DNA from 4 places in the Pseudomonas tremae genome. Region 3 is predicted to be linked to each of the others. Evidence: predicted binding sites of a transcription regulator. Region 3 holds the regulator's gene; each other region holds the start of a gene.

Region 1 (4,045 bases), 2.5 Mb from region 3:
TTCAATCAGGGTGAAACGGTGATCAGTTCCGGCAATGCGCTGGACATGCGCATTCAGGGTAACGGCTTCTTTGTGGTGAGTGATCAGGGCTCTCTGGCCTATACGCGAGCCGGCGCTTTCCTCAAGGATGCCGCCAATTTTGTGGTCGACAGCGATGGCGGCCGCTTGCAAGGCTATGCGGCGAATGACAAGGGCGAAATAATCAGTGGCATTCGCACGGACTTGCAGATCGACACGTCCAACGTCGCAGCCAGGGCCACGACCAGAGTGTCGGAAAATATCAATCTGGATTCGTCGCTGCCCTCGCTCTCCCGCTTGCCGGTTTTTGATCCTGCCAACCCGGCGACCTACACTCGGGTTGCTGGCCGTACCATTCAGGACGTGGGGATTGTTCCTGTGCAGGCGGCTGATCACGAGCTCAAGCAGTACTTCGTCAAGACCGAAGATAACCAGTGGACGATGCATGTGTTGGTGGATGGGCGCAACCCGCTGGACCCAGACAGTGTGACGCCGCTGCAAGTACGCGTTGAGCTCAAACCCGATGGCTCTCTGTCGTATAGCGATAATAACCAGCACATTCGTAAAATCTCGGACACTGAGTTTGCGTTGCAGGACTGGGTGCCTGCCAGGCAAGTCAATGGCGTGTGGATGGCAAGCGGTTCTCTCAATGGCGGCACTGTTTCGTTGCCGCTGGAAGAGGCTGGAGTAAGTGTTCTCGACCCCGCCGATTCGGTCATGAGTCGTTCTGTTCCGGACTTCGATGCCTCTGATTTGAACACTTACAGCAGGATGTTCGGCAATCAGATTTTTGACAGTCAGGGCAACATGCACGAGTTGAAACAATACTTCGTGAAAGACGGCACCAACAGCTGGCGGATGCACGTACTGATTGATGATCGAAACCCGCAACAACCCGAATCAAAAGCGCCGCTTACGGCCAACATCGTGTTCGATACCCATGGTTCGGTCGTGTCGCTGACCGGCAGCACTGGTCTGGACAGCAGCAAAGGCAACCTGCTGCAGCTTACGGGCTGGTCGCCGGCGATGGTGGCGAGCCCCGGTACCGAGCGCGAGCATTGGGTACCCAACGGGGCGGCTGGCAGCGCCAACGGCATGACCATCGACTTTACCAATCTGCTTCAGCACAACGCCGCCAGCTCGCGCTCGTCTGCCTACGTCGACGGTCATTCGGCAGGTGAACTCAAGAGCCTGGACGTCGGGCGCGACGGCATCTTGCGCGCGGGTTTCACCAACGGCATGAACAAGGATATTGGTCAGGTGATGCTCGCCAGTTTCGCCAACCCTCACGGTTTGCAGCCGCGCAGCGACACACGCTGGGCGGCAACTGCCGATTCCGGAGTGGCCGACTACGACGTGCCGGGCATCGGCACGCTGGGCAGCATCATCAGTGGCGGGCTGGAGGGGTCGAACGTCGTGCTCGCGGATGAGCTGATCGCCCTGATTCAGGCGCAGACGGCCTATCAGGCCAACTCGAAGGCGATATCCACAGAGGTCACGCTGATGCAGACGCTGATTCAATCGACTTGATCAGATCGAACAGTCGGCCTTGATGAAGTGGCCTTTCAGTCGTTTCCAGCCCGGCCCGGGGCTGCTCTGGGCACAGACGATGCGGCTGTCGCCCTGCCATTTGTAGTAATGCGCGGGGGCGGCCTGGGCGAGCAGCGCCAGGGCCATCAGGCTGGCAGCTGCAGTGCCGACGAAGCACCCACGAAAAGACATGGCGATTTACCGATGAGGTCTGTAATGACGGCCAGATTATCACTGTCGTCCGGGTCGTCGATGCGTGTGTGCGAAGTTTTTTTGGCGTTGTATCGGCTTCGGCGAAGGAGGGGCGGCAGTCCGCCGCCGCTATTGGCTGGCGCTTTGCCTCGACCTGTATCTCGGGTGCCCGTTTTTGCTGACTAATCAAGCATTTGTATCGTTCCTGACAAGTTGGTCCCAAAATTGCTTTAACCCTTTCAGAACAGCTACAGGCGGCAAGCGTCTGTCGGAGGAGGAAGACTGTGGACAAGTTGCTTTACGTCGCCATGAGCGGTGCATCTGAAAACGCGATTGCGCAGAAGGCTCACGCCAACAACCTGGCAAACGTCTCGACCAACGGTTTCATGCGTGACCTTGAACAGGCCCGCTCGATGCCGGTGTTTGGCGAGGTCATGCCTTCCCGTGCCTATGCCATGAGCGAACGCCCTGGCACTGATTTCTCCGCTGGCGCGATGGTACAGACCGGTCGTGAACTGGACATCGCCGTCAAGGGTGATGGCTGGATCGCAGTACAGACGCCCGACGGTGGTGAAGCGTACACCCGCAGTTCCGGCATGAACATCGATGCGCTGGGCGTGTTGCGCGACGGCAGCGGTTTGCCGGTAATGGGCAATGGTGGTCCGATCGCCGTGCCGCCTCAGCAGCAGATCGAGATCGGCTCCGACGGCACCATCAGCATCCGTTCGCTGGGCGAGAGCCCGCAGGTGATGGCCCAGGTTGACCGCATCAAGCTGGTCAAGCCTGATCTCAAGACCATGGAAAAAGGCCCTGACGGCCTGATTCACACCAAGACCGGTCGGCCTGCCGATGCAGATGCCACGGTTCAGGTCGAGTCCGGTTTTCTGCAGGCGAGCAACGTCAATGCGGTCGAGGAAATGACCTCGGTACTGGCCTTGTCCCGTCAATTCGAATTGCACGTCAAGATGATGAAGACCGCTGAAGAAGACGATCAGTCTATGGCGCGCGTCTTGCAACTTGGCTAATCAATGACAGCTTGCGCCGACAAACCGGCGCTTGAGGAGAACACACATGCTTCCTGCACTATACGTCGCCAAAACCGGCCTGGCCGCTCAGGACACCAACCTGACCACGATCTCCAACAACCTGGCGAACGTTTCGACCACAGGTTTCAAAAGTGATCGCGCCGAGTTCCAGGACCTGCTGTATCAGATCAAGCGTCAGCCAGGCGCTCAGTCCACTCAGGACAGCGAACTGCCGTCCGGCCTGCAACTGGGTACCGGTGTGCGCATTGTCGGCACGCAAAAGAACTTCACGGCAGGCAGCCTGCAGACCACCAACAACCCGCTGGACCTGGCGGTCAACGGTCGCGGCTTCTTTCAAGTGACTCAGCCGGATGGCACCGTGGCCTATAGCCGCGACGGTACCTTCCACCTTGACGCCAACGGCCAGATCGTGACCGCCAACGGTTATGCCCTCGAGCCTGCGATCGTCGTACCACAGGCTGCACAGACCTTCACGGTCGGCCAGGACGGTACGGTTTCGGTCACGCTGGCGGGTGCAACCGCAACGCCGCAGATCATCGGCAACATTCAGACTGCCGACTTCATCAACCCGGCCGGCCTGCAGGCCATCGGTGGCAACCTGTACCTGGAAACCGGTTCGAGCGGCGCGCCGCAGATCGGCACGCCGGGCCTCAACGGCCTGGGCCCGACCCTGCAGAACACCCTGGAAAACTCGAACGTCAGCACGGTAGAGGAGCTGGTCAACATGATCACCACCCAACGCGCTTACGAGATGAACTCCAAAGTGATCTCCACCGCTGACCAGATGCTGCAAAACCTGACTCAGAACCTTTAAGGCACTGATGTTGTTGCCAGGAAAACTGCTCAATCCGACAGGGCGCCTGATAAGCGCCTGCTACACCGCGAGGTTTCAAGTGTCATGAACCGCCTTAGTGTTCCGCGTCTTTCAGTGTTGATCGCTTCATTGTGCGGGATCACCCTGCTGTCCGGCTGTGTTGCGCCGACGGCAAAGCCCAATGACCCTTACTACGCTCCGGTGTTGCCGCGTACGCCCATGTCGGCTGCTTCGAACAATGGCGCCATCTATCAGGCCGGTTTCGAGCAGAACCTGTACGGCGACCGCAAAGCGTTCCGTGTCGGCGACATCATCACCATCACGCTTTCCGAGCGTATGGCGGCAAGCAAGGCGGCGACATCCGCCATGTCCAAGAACAGCAACAACAGTATTGGCCTGACCTCGCTGTTCGGTTCGGGGCTGACTACCAACAATCCGATTGGCG
Region 2 (4,045 bases), 1.0 Mb from region 3:
GATGTGACGCTGAGCTGATCGCCAGCCTTGCCAACCGGAAAGGCCTGCCCACGCAGGCCTTTCTACGTTTCTATCCCAACAGCTCGCTCATCGCAATAATCTGCTCGGCTACCTGAATCAGCTTCTGCTGGCGACTCATCGCCTGGCGCCGCATCAGTGTGTAGGCCTCTTCTTCGTTGCACGCCTTCATTTTCATCAGCATTCCCTTGGCCAGTTCGATGCGCTTGCGCTCGGCCAACTGCTGATCTCGTGCGTGCAACTGCGCACGCAGCGCCTGATCGCTCTCGAAGCGGGCCATGGCCACCTCCAGGATCGGCTGCAGTCGTTGGGCCTGAATGCCCTCGACAATGTAGGCGCTCACGCCAGACTTGATCGCCTGACGCATCACGCCCGGATCATGCTCGTCGGTGAACATCACGATGGGGCGCGGCTGGTCGCGGCTGACCAGCACGACCTGTTCCATCACATCGCGTCCGGGGGATTCGGTGTCGATCAGGATGACGTCCGGGCGCACGGCTTCGACCCGGGCGGGCAGGTCGATGATCAGTCCAGACTCGTCGATCACTTCAAATCCGGCCTCGGTCAGCGCCGACCGGAGACGCCCGACTTTTTTGGCGGTGTCGTTGATAAGCAGGATACGCAGCATGATCAGGTCTCCTTCAACGGCTGAAAGCGGCGGGCGCGGTATCGGCCAGCGAGTGAAGTTTGAAGCTGCGTGCGTATCCAGCCGGATCGCTGCCGTCCCAGACCTTGCCGTCGATCAACTGACTGCTGCGCAGGCTCGTCGTCGGGACGCTTATGCTCAAGGCTTCGGCTGCCTGACGATAAAGCTTCAGTTGCTGAACACGACTGGCGACCGCCAGGTAATCAGGGTCTTCGCGCAATAACCCCCAGCGTCGGAACTGAGTCATGAACCACATGCCGTCTGACAGCCACGGATAGTTGACCTGCCCTTGATCATGAAAACTGACCGCATGAGGGTCCTGCCACTGGTTGCCGAGGCCGTCGCTGTACTGACCGAGCAGTCGCGGCTCGATGCAGTCCAGCGAAGTGTCCAGGTAATCCGCACCGCTCAGCAGCTGTGCGGTGCTGCGCCGGTTGTGATCGCTTTGCTCGATAAAGCGGCTGGCCTCCAGCACGGCCATGATCAGCGCCCTGGCGGTGTTGGGGTTCTGCTCGACGAACTCACGGGTGCAGCCCAGCACTTTGCCAGGGTGATCCGGCCAGATCGCCTGGCTGGTGGCCATGGTAAAGCCCAGTTGCTGATGCACGGCGCTGGCCCCCCAAGGCTCGCCGACACAAAAGCCGTCGATGCGCCCGGCCTGCAGGTGCTGGGCCATTTGCGTGGGCGGCACCACCACGCTGTTCACATCATCGAGCGGGTGGATGCCCTGGCTGGCGAGCCAGTAATACAGCCACATCGCATGGTTGCCAGTGGGAAAGGTCTGGGCGAACGTCAGTCGTGAACCGCTTTGGTGCGCGCGCTTGTCGAGTGCTTCGGGAGTGATCACCCCGGCTTGTTGCAGCTCGCGGGACAAATTGATGCATTGGCCATTCTGGTTGAGACCCATCAGGATGGCCATTTCAGTCGCCGGGCCACCGCTGATTCCTAGCTCCACCGCGTAGATCAGGCCGTAAAGGCTGTGTGCTGCCTGGAGTTGCCCGCTGACCAGTCTGTCGCGTAACGCGGACCAGGAGGTCTGCCGCTTCAGGTTCAGGCTCAGCCCGTAAGGCTGGGCGAAACCCTGAGTCGCAGCGACCACCAGCGGGGCGCAATCGGTCAGCGCCATGAAACCTACGTCCAGGCTGTTCATTTCCGGGGCGTCGCTGCCGCCTACCCAGTCCAGGGCGTTGCCGGTTCGTTCAGTCATGCCGCGTACTTCATAAAGATTCATCCAGAAAAAAGGCGTCGTTCTGCCCGATGCCAGTGCAAGGGGCGGAAGCGACGCCGTTGTCCATGCACCACTCCGTCGTTGGAATGAATGCCGATTACCGTTTAAAGCAAGGCATATGCCATCGTCAGCCGACAGGAAGTTTAACGTGCGCTCGCCTGAGCTGCCTGCACACGTCTATAATCGCCACCCTGAATTCAGCTGCTCACGAGCCTATCCCGCCATGTATAACCTGGCCCGCCAGTTACTGTTCAAACTTTCCCCGGAAACCTCCCACGACCTGTCGCTTGACCTGATCGGCGCAGGCGGTCGGCTGGGCCTGAACGGCCTGCTGAGCAAGTCGCCTGCAAAGCTGCCGGTTAACGTGATGGGCCTGGAGTTTCCCAACCCTGTAGGGCTGGCGGCCGGGCTGGACAAGAACGGCGCTGCCATCGATGGTTTTGCGCAACTGGGTTTCGGGTTTGTCGAGATCGGCACCGTGACGCCACGTCCCCAGCCAGGCAATCCCAAGCCGCGTGTTTTCCGGCTGCCGCACGCCGAGGCCATCATCAACCGGATGGGCTTCAACAATCTTGGCGTCGACAACCTGGTGTCCAGGGTCAAGGCGGCCAGGTACAGCGGCATTCTGGGCATCAATATCGGCAAGAATGCCGATACGCCGGTCGAACGGGCAGTGGACGATTACCTGATCTGCCTGGACAAGGTCTACGCACACGCCAGTTACGTCACGGTCAACGTAAGCTCGCCGAACACACCGGGTTTGCGCAGCCTGCAATTCGGTGACTCGCTCAAGCAATTGCTCCAGGCCTTGAGCCTGCGTCAGGGTGAGCTCACTCAGTTGCACGGCAAGCGTGTACCGCTGGCCATCAAGATCGCCCCTGACATGACCGATGAAGAAACCGTGCTGGTGGCCGCTGCGCTGATCGAGTCGGGTATGGATGCGGTGATTGCCACCAACACCACGCTCAGTCGCAAGGGCGTTGAAGGCTTGCCGCACGGCGACGAGGCGGGTGGGCTGTCGGGTGCGCCGGTGCTGGAAAAAAGCACCCATATCGTCAAGGTACTGGCCGGCGAGTTGGCGGGGCGCATGCCGATCATTGCTGCGGGCGGCATCACCGAGGGCAGGCATGCAGCCGAGAAGATTGCGGCGGGCGCCAGCCTTGTGCAGATCTACTCCGGTTTTATCTACAAGGGCCCGGCACTGATTCGTCAGTCGGTGGATGCCATTGCGGCCATGCCACCCAAGACAGACTGATTAGCAGGATGTGGTTCGACGGTCAAAAAAAGGGGCTCTTCGAAAGAGCCCCTGGGCCTCGGCCCGCCGCCCGGGTCGGGCGTGCATGGTGCAGGTGTGAATCAGTCAGTCATGTTGATAGCCCGATGGAGGCCTGACAGTCTTTGTGTCGCCTCATCCGACCGCGTGAAGTTCGTTGAGTCTGTGGATGCCCGCAGTGCCGGTCATACCGTCCCAGTTGTCGCCGCGTCCTTCGCGCCAGCCATTGATCCATGCCTGGCGTACTGACGGTAGAGTAAAAGGGCAAAGCTCACGGGATTTGCCATGAACGCCGTATTGATATCCGCGTAAAAATGCTCTTTCCAACGGATCACGCTTAAGTCTTCTCATAGGGTAATGCCCTCGTCTGTTGACTGTAATATCCCTGAGACCCCGTGATGAGGTCGGGCAGAATCTTCTGCCGTTGGTGCCCGCTGCCGGCGTGGCGGGCCTTGATGCCATCACCGTTGCAGTGATGACCTGTGGTGATTTCTAACCAAACCACAGGGCGGTGTGAATGATCGTTTTGTCATAAGCACGTCACATTCAGGTCTGTCGAGCAATAAGCAGCGACGAACCGTTCGTGCGACTTTTGGCCAATCCCTGTCGAATCGGGCACTTGAGCACGTATTGAGATCGCTTATCAGCCGCAGGTAATGGCGGTATGCCTTATGTAATTAAGCGACGAAGGGTCGTCAACCCGCCGTAGAAATGTGACTTTTCAAATTGGTGTTATCCAGACGCAGCTTTTCATTGGCGACGTCGTCGGCCCTGATATCTGTTTTAATACGCCCGAAACTGCCGCAATGAGATGACACAATCATGCGGTGGACCGGCACACATAACGTGCCACGCAGGCGCTCTCCACGAAAGACGCCTG
Region 3 (4,045 bases):
AAAGCGGGTCAGGTGGCTTGGCAGGTTGCGTGCATCAATTGAAACCGCCAGCAACGGCTCGGCCAGCTCGGTATTGATCAGCGCGCGCTCTGCCAGCTCTGGCAGCAGGCCGGCCGGAAGGTTGTCGACGCAGTAGAAGCCACTGTCTTCAAGAACATCCAGCGCGGTACTTTTGCCCGAGCCCGAGCGGCCACTGACGATGATCATGCGCATGGTCAGGTCTTTCCGTTCTGTACGTCCAGCACCACTTGATAAAGCGCTTCGTTACTGGTGGCACTGCGCAAGCGCTTACGCACATCTTTATCGTCGAGCATGCTGGCGATCTGGCGCAGCAACTCCAGGTGCTCATCGGTAGCGGCTTGTGGCACCAGCAATACAAACAGCAGGTCTACCGGCGCACCATCGATGGCGTCAAAATCAATCGGGTTGGCGAGGTGAATCACGGCACTTACAGGCTGCTCGCAGGCGGCAAGGCGGCAATGAGGGATGGCTATGCCATTGCCGAAACCGGTCGATCCCAACTTTTCGCGAGCCACGAGACTGGTAAATACGGTGTCCGTATCTATCGTCGGGACTTCGCGACCGATCAGGTTGGCGATTTCCTGGAGTACAGACTTTTTACTGCCGCCCGGCGCGTTCACAAGTGAACGGCCGGCGGTCAGGATATTTTCAATTCGGATCATTTAAATGGGCGTTAGCGAGCGGCCGCACCTTTGAGGATGCTTTGCTGCTTTTCCTTATGCTTGAGCAATTGTCTGTCGAGCTTGTCAGTGAGCAGGTCGATAGCTGCATACATATCGTCATGTTGAGCATTGGCAACGACCTCTCCACCGTGGATATGCAGCGTGGCTTCGATCTTTTGCTTTAGCTTCTCGACCGCCATCGTGACCTGCACGTTCGTAATCTTGTCAAAATGCCCCTCGAGCTTCCTGAGCTTGAGCTCAATGTATTCGCGAAGGGGTTTGGTCACTTCCAGTTGGTGTCCACTGATGTTGACTTGCATACAGTTTCTCCTTTGCCAGTGCATAAAGCGACAGGCGTGATGCCTGTCACCGGGACGCTGTGGCTCGGCCTGCATCACATCAATCGCTTACGCTCACTGGAAGGCGCTATCCCGAGTGACTCGCGGTATTTGGCGACTGTGCGACGGGCTACTTGAATGCCTTGTGCCTCCAGTAAACCAGCGATCTTGCTATCACTCAACGGCTTTTTCTGATTTTCCGCAGCGACCAGTTTTTTGATGATCGCGCGGATCGCCGTAGACGAGCATTCGCCGCCTTCGGAGGTGCTCACATGGCTCGAGAAGAAGTATTTCAGCTCGTAAATACCGCGTGGGGTGTGCATGAACTTTTGCGTCGTCACCCGCGAGATGGTCGACTCGTGCATGCCCACTGCCTCGGCAATGTCATGCAGGACCAGCGGTTTCATGGCCTCGTCGCCGTACTCGAGAAAGCCTCGCTGATGCTCGACGATCTGGGTGGCCACTTTCATCAGGGTTTCGTTGCGGCTTTGCAGGCTCTTGATGAACCAGCGGGCTTCCTGCAACTGGTTGCGCATGAAGGTGTTGTCGGCGCTGGTATCGGCGCGACGCACGAAGCCGGCGTATTGCGGGTTGACGCGCAGGCGCGGTACGGATTCCTGATTGAGTTCGACCAGCCAGCGCTCGTTGTCTTTTCGCACGATTACATCGGGAATGACGTATTCGGCTTCCGTAGACTCGATTTGCGAACCAGGGCGTGGATTGAGGCTCTGGATCAATTCGATGACCTGACGCAGTTCATCTTCCTTGAGCTTCATGCGGCGCATCAACTGCCCGTAGTCGCGGCTCCCGAGCAGGTCGATGTAGTCGGTAACCAGACGTTGCGCTTCGGTCAGCCACGGGGTTTTGGCCGGAAGCTGGCGCAGCTGCAGCAGCAGGCATTCGCTCAGGTTGCGCGCCCCTATGCCTGCCGGCTCGAACTGCTGGATGCGATGCAGAACGGCTTCTATTTCGTCGAGTTCGATATCCAGCTCAGGATCGAAGGACTCGAGGATTTCTTCGAGTGTCTCGTCCAGATAACCCTGGTTGTTAATGCAGTCGATCAGCGTAACGGCTACCAGGCGGTCCTTGTCTGACATCGGCGCAACGTTCAGTTGCCATAGCAGGTGGCTTTGCAGGCTTTCGCCTACCGAGGTCCGGGTGGTGAAGTCCCACTCGTCATCGTCATTGCTTGGCAAGCTGCTGGCACTGGTCTGGTAAACGTCTTCCCATGCCGTATCGACCGGCAATTCGTTCGGGATGCGCTCGCTCCACTCGCCGTCCTCCAGGTTGTCCACGGTAGGCGCGGATTCCTGATAGGTGGGTTCTTGAACATCTGGGTTGGGCTTTTGTTCGATGTTGTCGGCAAGCGGGTCGGAGTTGTCGAAGTCGTCGCCTTCTTCCTGCCGCTCAAGCATAGGGTTTGACTCCAGCGCCTCTTGAATCTCCTGCTGGAGGTCCAGAGTGGAAAGCTGAAGTAAGCGGATTGCCTGTTGCAGCTGCGGTGTCATCGTCAGCTGCTGGCCCATTCTCAAGACTAGCGATGGTTTCATGGCAGGGGCTAAACACCTTATTCGCCGGCGCACACGCGCCATCTACTACAGGCGCCGGAGCGCCATCATTAAGCAAATTATATGCCTGAAACCTGTACCTTTGCCTAGAGCGTTATGACAAATAAAATAATGTCAATACGCTGCCCGGGCTTCCACTGCCGCGATGTGCCGGCGGCAGTCGATCAGAGGCGGAATTCGTGACCGAGGTAGACTTCCTTCACCAGCTGATTCGCGAGAATGGTCTCTGAATCACCTTCTGCAATCAGCTGTCCGTCATTGACGATGTAGGCAGTTTCGCAGATGTCCAGGGTTTCCCGAACGTTGTGGTCAGTGATCAGTACGCCGATACCCTTGGCCTTGAGGTGGTGAATGATCTGCTTGATGTCGCCCACCGAAATCGGGTCGACGCCTGCAAACGGTTCATCCAGCAGGATGAATTTCGGCGCAGTGGCCAGAGCGCGGGCGATTTCGACGCGGCGACGCTCGCCACCCGAAAGGCTCATGCCCAGATTGTCGCGGATGTGGGTAATGTGGAACTCTTGCAAGAGGCTTTCCAGCTCCTTGCGGCGGGCTCCGGCATCGAGTTCCTTGCGGGTCTCGAGGATCGCCATGATGTTGTCGGACACGGACAGCTTGCGGAAGATCGATGCTTCCTGGGGCAAGTAGCCGATACCTGCGCGGGCGCGACCGTGCATGGGTTGATGGCTGACATCCAGATCATCAATCAGTACTCGACCCTGATCAGCCCGCACCAGGCCGACGATCATATAGAAGCAGGTGGTCTTGCCGGCGCCGTTGGGGCCTAGTAGACCGACGATCTGGCCGCTGTCGATGGAGATGCTCACATCGCGCACGACCTGTCGGCCCTTATAGCTTTTAGCCAGATGCTGGGCTTTGAGCGTCGCCATTACTGGGCCTTCTGAGGTTGATCGGTTTTCTTTTTGGGCTGGATGACCATGTCGATACGCGGACGTGGTGTGGTCAGCTTGGTGCCACCATTGGCGCGGCCAGCAGTGACAACCTGCCTGACCGTGTCGTAGACGATCTTCTCGCCTTCGGAGGTATTGCCGTCATTGATAACCTTGGCCTTGTCGATCAGGACAATGCGGTCCTGCCCGGCGTAATACTGAATAGTGACGGCATACGCCTGCACGATCGGCTTGTCCGGCGCAGGCTTCTGCTCGTAATAGGCCAGGTTGCCGACCGAGGTGAAAACGTCGACTTCGCCCTGGGCATTACGTGTGATCGTTACCGTGTTGCCGGTCACTTTCATCGAGCCCTGGGTGATGATGACATTGCCCTTGTAGGTCGCAACGCCTTTCTTGTCATCGAGCTGGGCATCGTCCGACTGGATGTGGATCGGCTGATCGCGGTCAGTTGGCAGGGACCAGGCGCTCGCGCTTCCCAGTGCTGCGCCCAGGCCGAGCAATAAAGGAAGAGTTTTAACGAGACTCATACTGTCCTCTTACGTTGG
Region 4 (4,045 bases), 910 kb from region 3:
ACATTGCGGCTCAGATCGTCGATGACCCGATCGATCGAAACCAGCTTCGCGCGCTCGAGCGCTTGCTCGAGGATCGCCATGTCGAACTGTTTTTCTTCGTACTCAACGCGGTTACGCTTGGCGTTGGTCTTGGGGTTGACCGAGATCACCCCGCAATACTCAGGCATGTGCCGGGCAAAATCAGCGGTGCCGATTTCAGTCGCCAGGTCCACGATGTCCTGCTTGTGAGTAGCAACCAGCGGCCGCAGGACCAGCTTGTCGGTCGCCGCGTCAATCAGCGACAGGTTGGGCAGCGTCTGGCTGGCAACCTGGGAAATCGCTTCGCCGGTGACCAGCACGTCGATTTCAAGACGATCAGCCACGGCAGATGCAGCGCGTAACATCATACGCTTCAAAACTACACCCATATGACTGTTATCGACTTTCTGCAGAATTTCTCCGAGAACTTCCTCGAACGGTACGCTGACAAACAGCACGCGCTGCGAGCTGCCGTACTTTTTCCAGATAAAGTGCGCAACTTCCATCACGCCCAGTTCATGGGCACGTCCGCCCAGATTGAAGAAGCAGAAGTGCGCCATCAGGCCGCGACGCATGATCTGGTAGGCCGCAACGGTCGAATCGAAACCGCCGGACATCAATACCAGGGTCTGCTCCAGCGCGCCGAGCGGGTAGCCGCCCATGCCTTTATGCTGGTCATGAACCACAAACAACCGTTGGTCGCGAATTTCCATCCGCACGACCAGATCAGGCTTTTTCAGCTCGATTCCGGCAGCGCCGCATTGCATGCGCAGCTTGCTGCCGACGTATTTCTCGACGTCCATCGAGCTGAAATCGTGTTTTCCGGCACGCTTGCAACGCACTGAAAACATCTTGCCCGGCAGCAGGTCGGCATAGTGCAGTTTGCACTTGGCAACGATGTCATCCAGATCGCCCAGCGGGTACTCGGCCACTTGCAGATAGTTGGCGATACCCGGCATGCAGCTCAGCCGATCCCTTATGCCCTGCAGTACTTTGGGGTCAGTCAGGCGGGTTTCGACCTCGAGGTTGTCCCATACGCCACCCACGACAATGTCCGCGTCCAGTTCACGGAGCACGGTACGAATGTTCTTGCCCAGCTGCCGGATGAATTTCTTGCGCACCGGCGGGCTTTTGATGGTGATTTCTGGAAAAACTTTAACGATTAGTTTCATGGAAACAGTGGGTGAGGTGCCGACCAAAAAAGGGGGGCGCGGATTATAGCGGAAATTGCTCAGCGTTTAACCAGTTATCGTACACCCGATCATTCGCGCACCAAAAAGAGACGCCGCACCATTTTGAAGCGCCATTAAGGTGCGTACTTTTCTCGTCTGACGCGTTTTCGCCCCCTGAAAGGCTGCACTTGAGGCAAAAAACCCAACACGGGGCACTGGCATGCAAATTGCTCCCTTGTGAGGCAGGTTGCCTTGGCAGAGTATTCGCGCCGGCACCACCACATTTCAAGGGGCCACAACTCTACCAAGTCGGTCCCTAGCCACCCGGAGGACACCATGTCGAAGTCGGTTCAACTCATCAAAGATCATGACGTTAAATGGATTGATCTGCGCTTCACAGACACCAAGGGCAAGCAGCAGCACGTCACGATGCCTGCGCGCGATGCACTGGAAGACGACTTCTTCGAAGTCGGCAAAATGTTCGACGGTTCCTCCATTGCTGGCTGGAAAGGCATCGAAGCCTCCGACATGATTCTGCTGCCGGATGACGAAACTGCCGTTCTCGACCCGTTCACCGAAGAGCCGACCCTGATCCTGGTCTGCGACGTCATCGAACCTTCGACCATGCAAGGCTATGACCGTGACCCGCGCGCCATCGCTCACCGTGCCGAGGAATACCTGAAGTCCACCGGTATCGGCGACACCGTTTTCGTGGGTCCCGAGCCAGAATTCTTCGTATTCGACGAAGTGAAGTTCAAGTCCGACATCTCCGGCTCGATGTTCAAGATCTTCTCCGAACAGGCTTCGTGGATGACTGACGGCGACGTCGATGGCGGCAACAAGGGCCACCGTCCTGGCGTCAAAGGCGGCTACTTCCCGCTGCCACCGGTCGACCACGACCACGAAATTCGTACCGCAATGTGCAACGCCCTGGAAGAAATGGGCCAGATCGTGGAAGTTCACCACCACGAAGTTGCCACTGCCGGCCAGAACGAAATCGGCGTGAAATTCAACACGCTGGTCAAGAAGGCTGACGAAGTTCAGACCCTCAAGTACTGCGTACACAACGTGGCCGACGCCTACGGTCGTACTGCTACCTTCATGCCGAAGCCACTGTACGGTGACAACGGTTCGGGTATGCACGTACACATGTCCATCTCCAAGGATGGCAAGAACACCTTCGCAGGTGAAGGCTATGCCGGTCTGTCCGACACTGCCCTGTTCTTCATCGGCGGCATCATCAAGCACGGCAAGGCCCTGAACGGCTTCACCAACCCGTCGACCAACTCCTACAAGCGTCTGGTCCCGGGCTTCGAAGCTCCGGTCATGCTGGCCTACTCGGCCCGTAACCGCTCCGCATCGATCCGTATTCCTTACGTCTCCAGCCCACGCGGCCGTCGTATCGAAGCACGCTTCCCGGACCCGGCAGCCAACCCGTACCTGGCGTTCGCCGCACTGTTGATGGCTGGCCTGGACGGCATCCAGAACAAGATCCACCCTGGCGACGCCGCTGACAAAAACCTGTATGACCTGCCGCCTGAAGAGGCCAAAGAGATCCCGCAAGTTTGTGGCAGCCTGAAAGAAGCCCTCGAAGAACTGGACAAGGGCCGTGCGTTCCTGACCAAGGGCGGCGTGTTCAGCGACGACTTCATCGATGCCTACATCGAGCTGAAAAGCGAAGAAGAAATCCGCGTTCGCACCTTCGTACACCCACTGGAATACGAGCTGTACTACAGCTGCTGATCCAGCCACGCCAGCATTGATGGTGTGACAAAAGACCTCCTTCGGGAGGTCTTTTTTTTGCCTGACATTCACAGCGTGAATTTTTGTTCACACCGCAACGCTGGCTCTGGTAAGCGACCTGGAGTTAAATCTGCGTCTTCCCAATAGACCCGAGATGGAACCGCCATGCGCCTGCTTCTGGCCACTTCCCTGCTGACCCTGACATGCATGTCCTCCTGCTTTGCGTTCGCCGCCGAGCAGAAACCTTCTGTCATCGAGCCGCTGCTGCAAGCCATCAGCGAACGCCTGACCATTGCCGATCAGGTCGCCCTGAGCAAATGGGACAGCGGCAAGGCTGTCGAGGACCCGCCCCGCGAGCTGCAAGTGATCAGCGCCGCGCAGGCTCGCGCTGCGGAGTTCAAGCTGGACCCCAATGACGTTCAACGCCTGTTCCGCGCGCAGATAGAAGCCAACAAACAGGTGCAGAACGCCCTGCTCGCACAGTGGCACGCAGCGGGCAAAGCCCCTGACACCGTCAGGCTCAGCCTGGTGGATGACATCCGCCCGAAACTCGACCGGTTGCAGACTCAACTGTTGCAGGCCTACGCGGACTTCCAGCCGCTGCGCAAGAGTGAAAACTGCAAGCTCCAGCTGGACGCCGCGCTGAAGCGCTACCAGACCGACCCGATTCATGATCAGGCGCTGATCATGGCCACTGCGGATCTGTGCTCGGCAAAGCTCTGACACATCAGGCGGATAGCGCAGCACAGGACGATGTGTTCTATGCTGACGGCCATTCGTGCCCCTTGTCGTCGAGAGTCTCATGCGTCAAAGCCTGATTTGCCTGCTGCTGTTGATCAGCCTGCCTGCCTTGGCGCAGATTTATAAGTACACCGATGCGAACGGCAACACCGCCTTCAGCAATCAGCCACCCAACGGTACCAAAACCGAAGTGGTCGAGTTGCCGCCGCTCAACAGCATCGAAACCCAGGCGCCACCGAGGCCCGTGATAAACAGCGCTCCGCAATCCTCGTCGCCTTCGGCACCTGCGCAGCAAAAGCCACAGACAGCCTACGATGTGCTGGAATTGACCGACCTGCCGGCCGATGAGGCGTTACGCGCCAACAACGGTA

Evidence for each region. Region 3 encodes sigma-54, which starts transcription at its own class of promoters, with help from an activator protein. Its sites were predicted from a motif close to ANTGGCATNNANNTTGCTNT; they were not measured.
Region 1: the regulator sigma-54 is predicted to act here: its motif matches at 1,872-1,891, upstream of I9H09_RS08560 (flagellar basal body rod protein FlgF).
Region 2: the regulator sigma-54 is predicted to act here: its motif matches at 1,999-2,018, upstream of I9H09_RS15175 (CmpA/NrtA family ABC transporter substrate-binding protein).
Region 4: the regulator sigma-54 is predicted to act here: its motif matches at 1,405-1,424, upstream of glnA (glutamate--ammonia ligase).

The regions. Positions count from the first base shown of each region.
Region 1 covers NZ_CP066270.1:1,842,778-1,846,822, forward strand. Annotated here, with positions in the region: gene I9H09_RS08550 (flagellar hook-basal body complex protein) at 1-1,548, shown strand, start outside; gene I9H09_RS08555 (hypothetical protein) at 1,549-1,740, opposite strand; gene I9H09_RS08560 (flagellar basal body rod protein FlgF) at 2,025-2,765, shown strand; gene flgG (flagellar basal-body rod protein FlgG) at 2,812-3,600, shown strand; gene flgH (flagellar basal body L-ring protein FlgH) at 3,685-4,045, shown strand, end outside.
Region 2 covers NZ_CP066270.1:3,312,584-3,316,628, reverse strand. Annotated here, with positions in the region: gene I9H09_RS15185 (glycoside hydrolase family 68 protein) at 1-18, shown strand, start outside; gene I9H09_RS15180 (ANTAR domain-containing response regulator) at 71-646, opposite strand; gene I9H09_RS15175 (CmpA/NrtA family ABC transporter substrate-binding protein) at 660-1,871, opposite strand; gene I9H09_RS15170 (quinone-dependent dihydroorotate dehydrogenase) at 2,116-3,147, shown strand; gene rmf (ribosome modulation factor) at 3,301-3,516, opposite strand.
Region 3 covers NZ_CP066270.1:4,329,277-4,333,321, reverse strand. Annotated here, with positions in the region: gene rapZ (RNase adapter RapZ) at 1-213, opposite strand, end outside; gene ptsN (PTS IIA-like nitrogen regulatory protein PtsN) at 216-683, opposite strand; gene hpf (ribosome hibernation-promoting factor, HPF/YfiA family) at 695-1,003, opposite strand; gene I9H09_RS19595 (RNA polymerase factor sigma-54) at 1,078-2,571, opposite strand; gene lptB (LPS export ABC transporter ATP-binding protein) at 2,754-3,479, opposite strand; gene lptA (lipopolysaccharide transport periplasmic protein LptA) at 3,479-4,027, opposite strand; gene lptC (LPS export ABC transporter periplasmic protein LptC) at 4,014-4,045, opposite strand, start outside.
Region 4 covers NZ_CP066270.1:5,241,760-5,245,804, forward strand. Annotated here, with positions in the region: gene thiI (tRNA uracil 4-sulfurtransferase ThiI) at 1-1,190, opposite strand, end outside; gene glnA (glutamate--ammonia ligase) at 1,527-2,933, shown strand; gene I9H09_RS23610 (chorismate mutase) at 3,099-3,656, shown strand; gene I9H09_RS23615 (DUF4124 domain-containing protein) at 3,736-4,045, shown strand, end outside.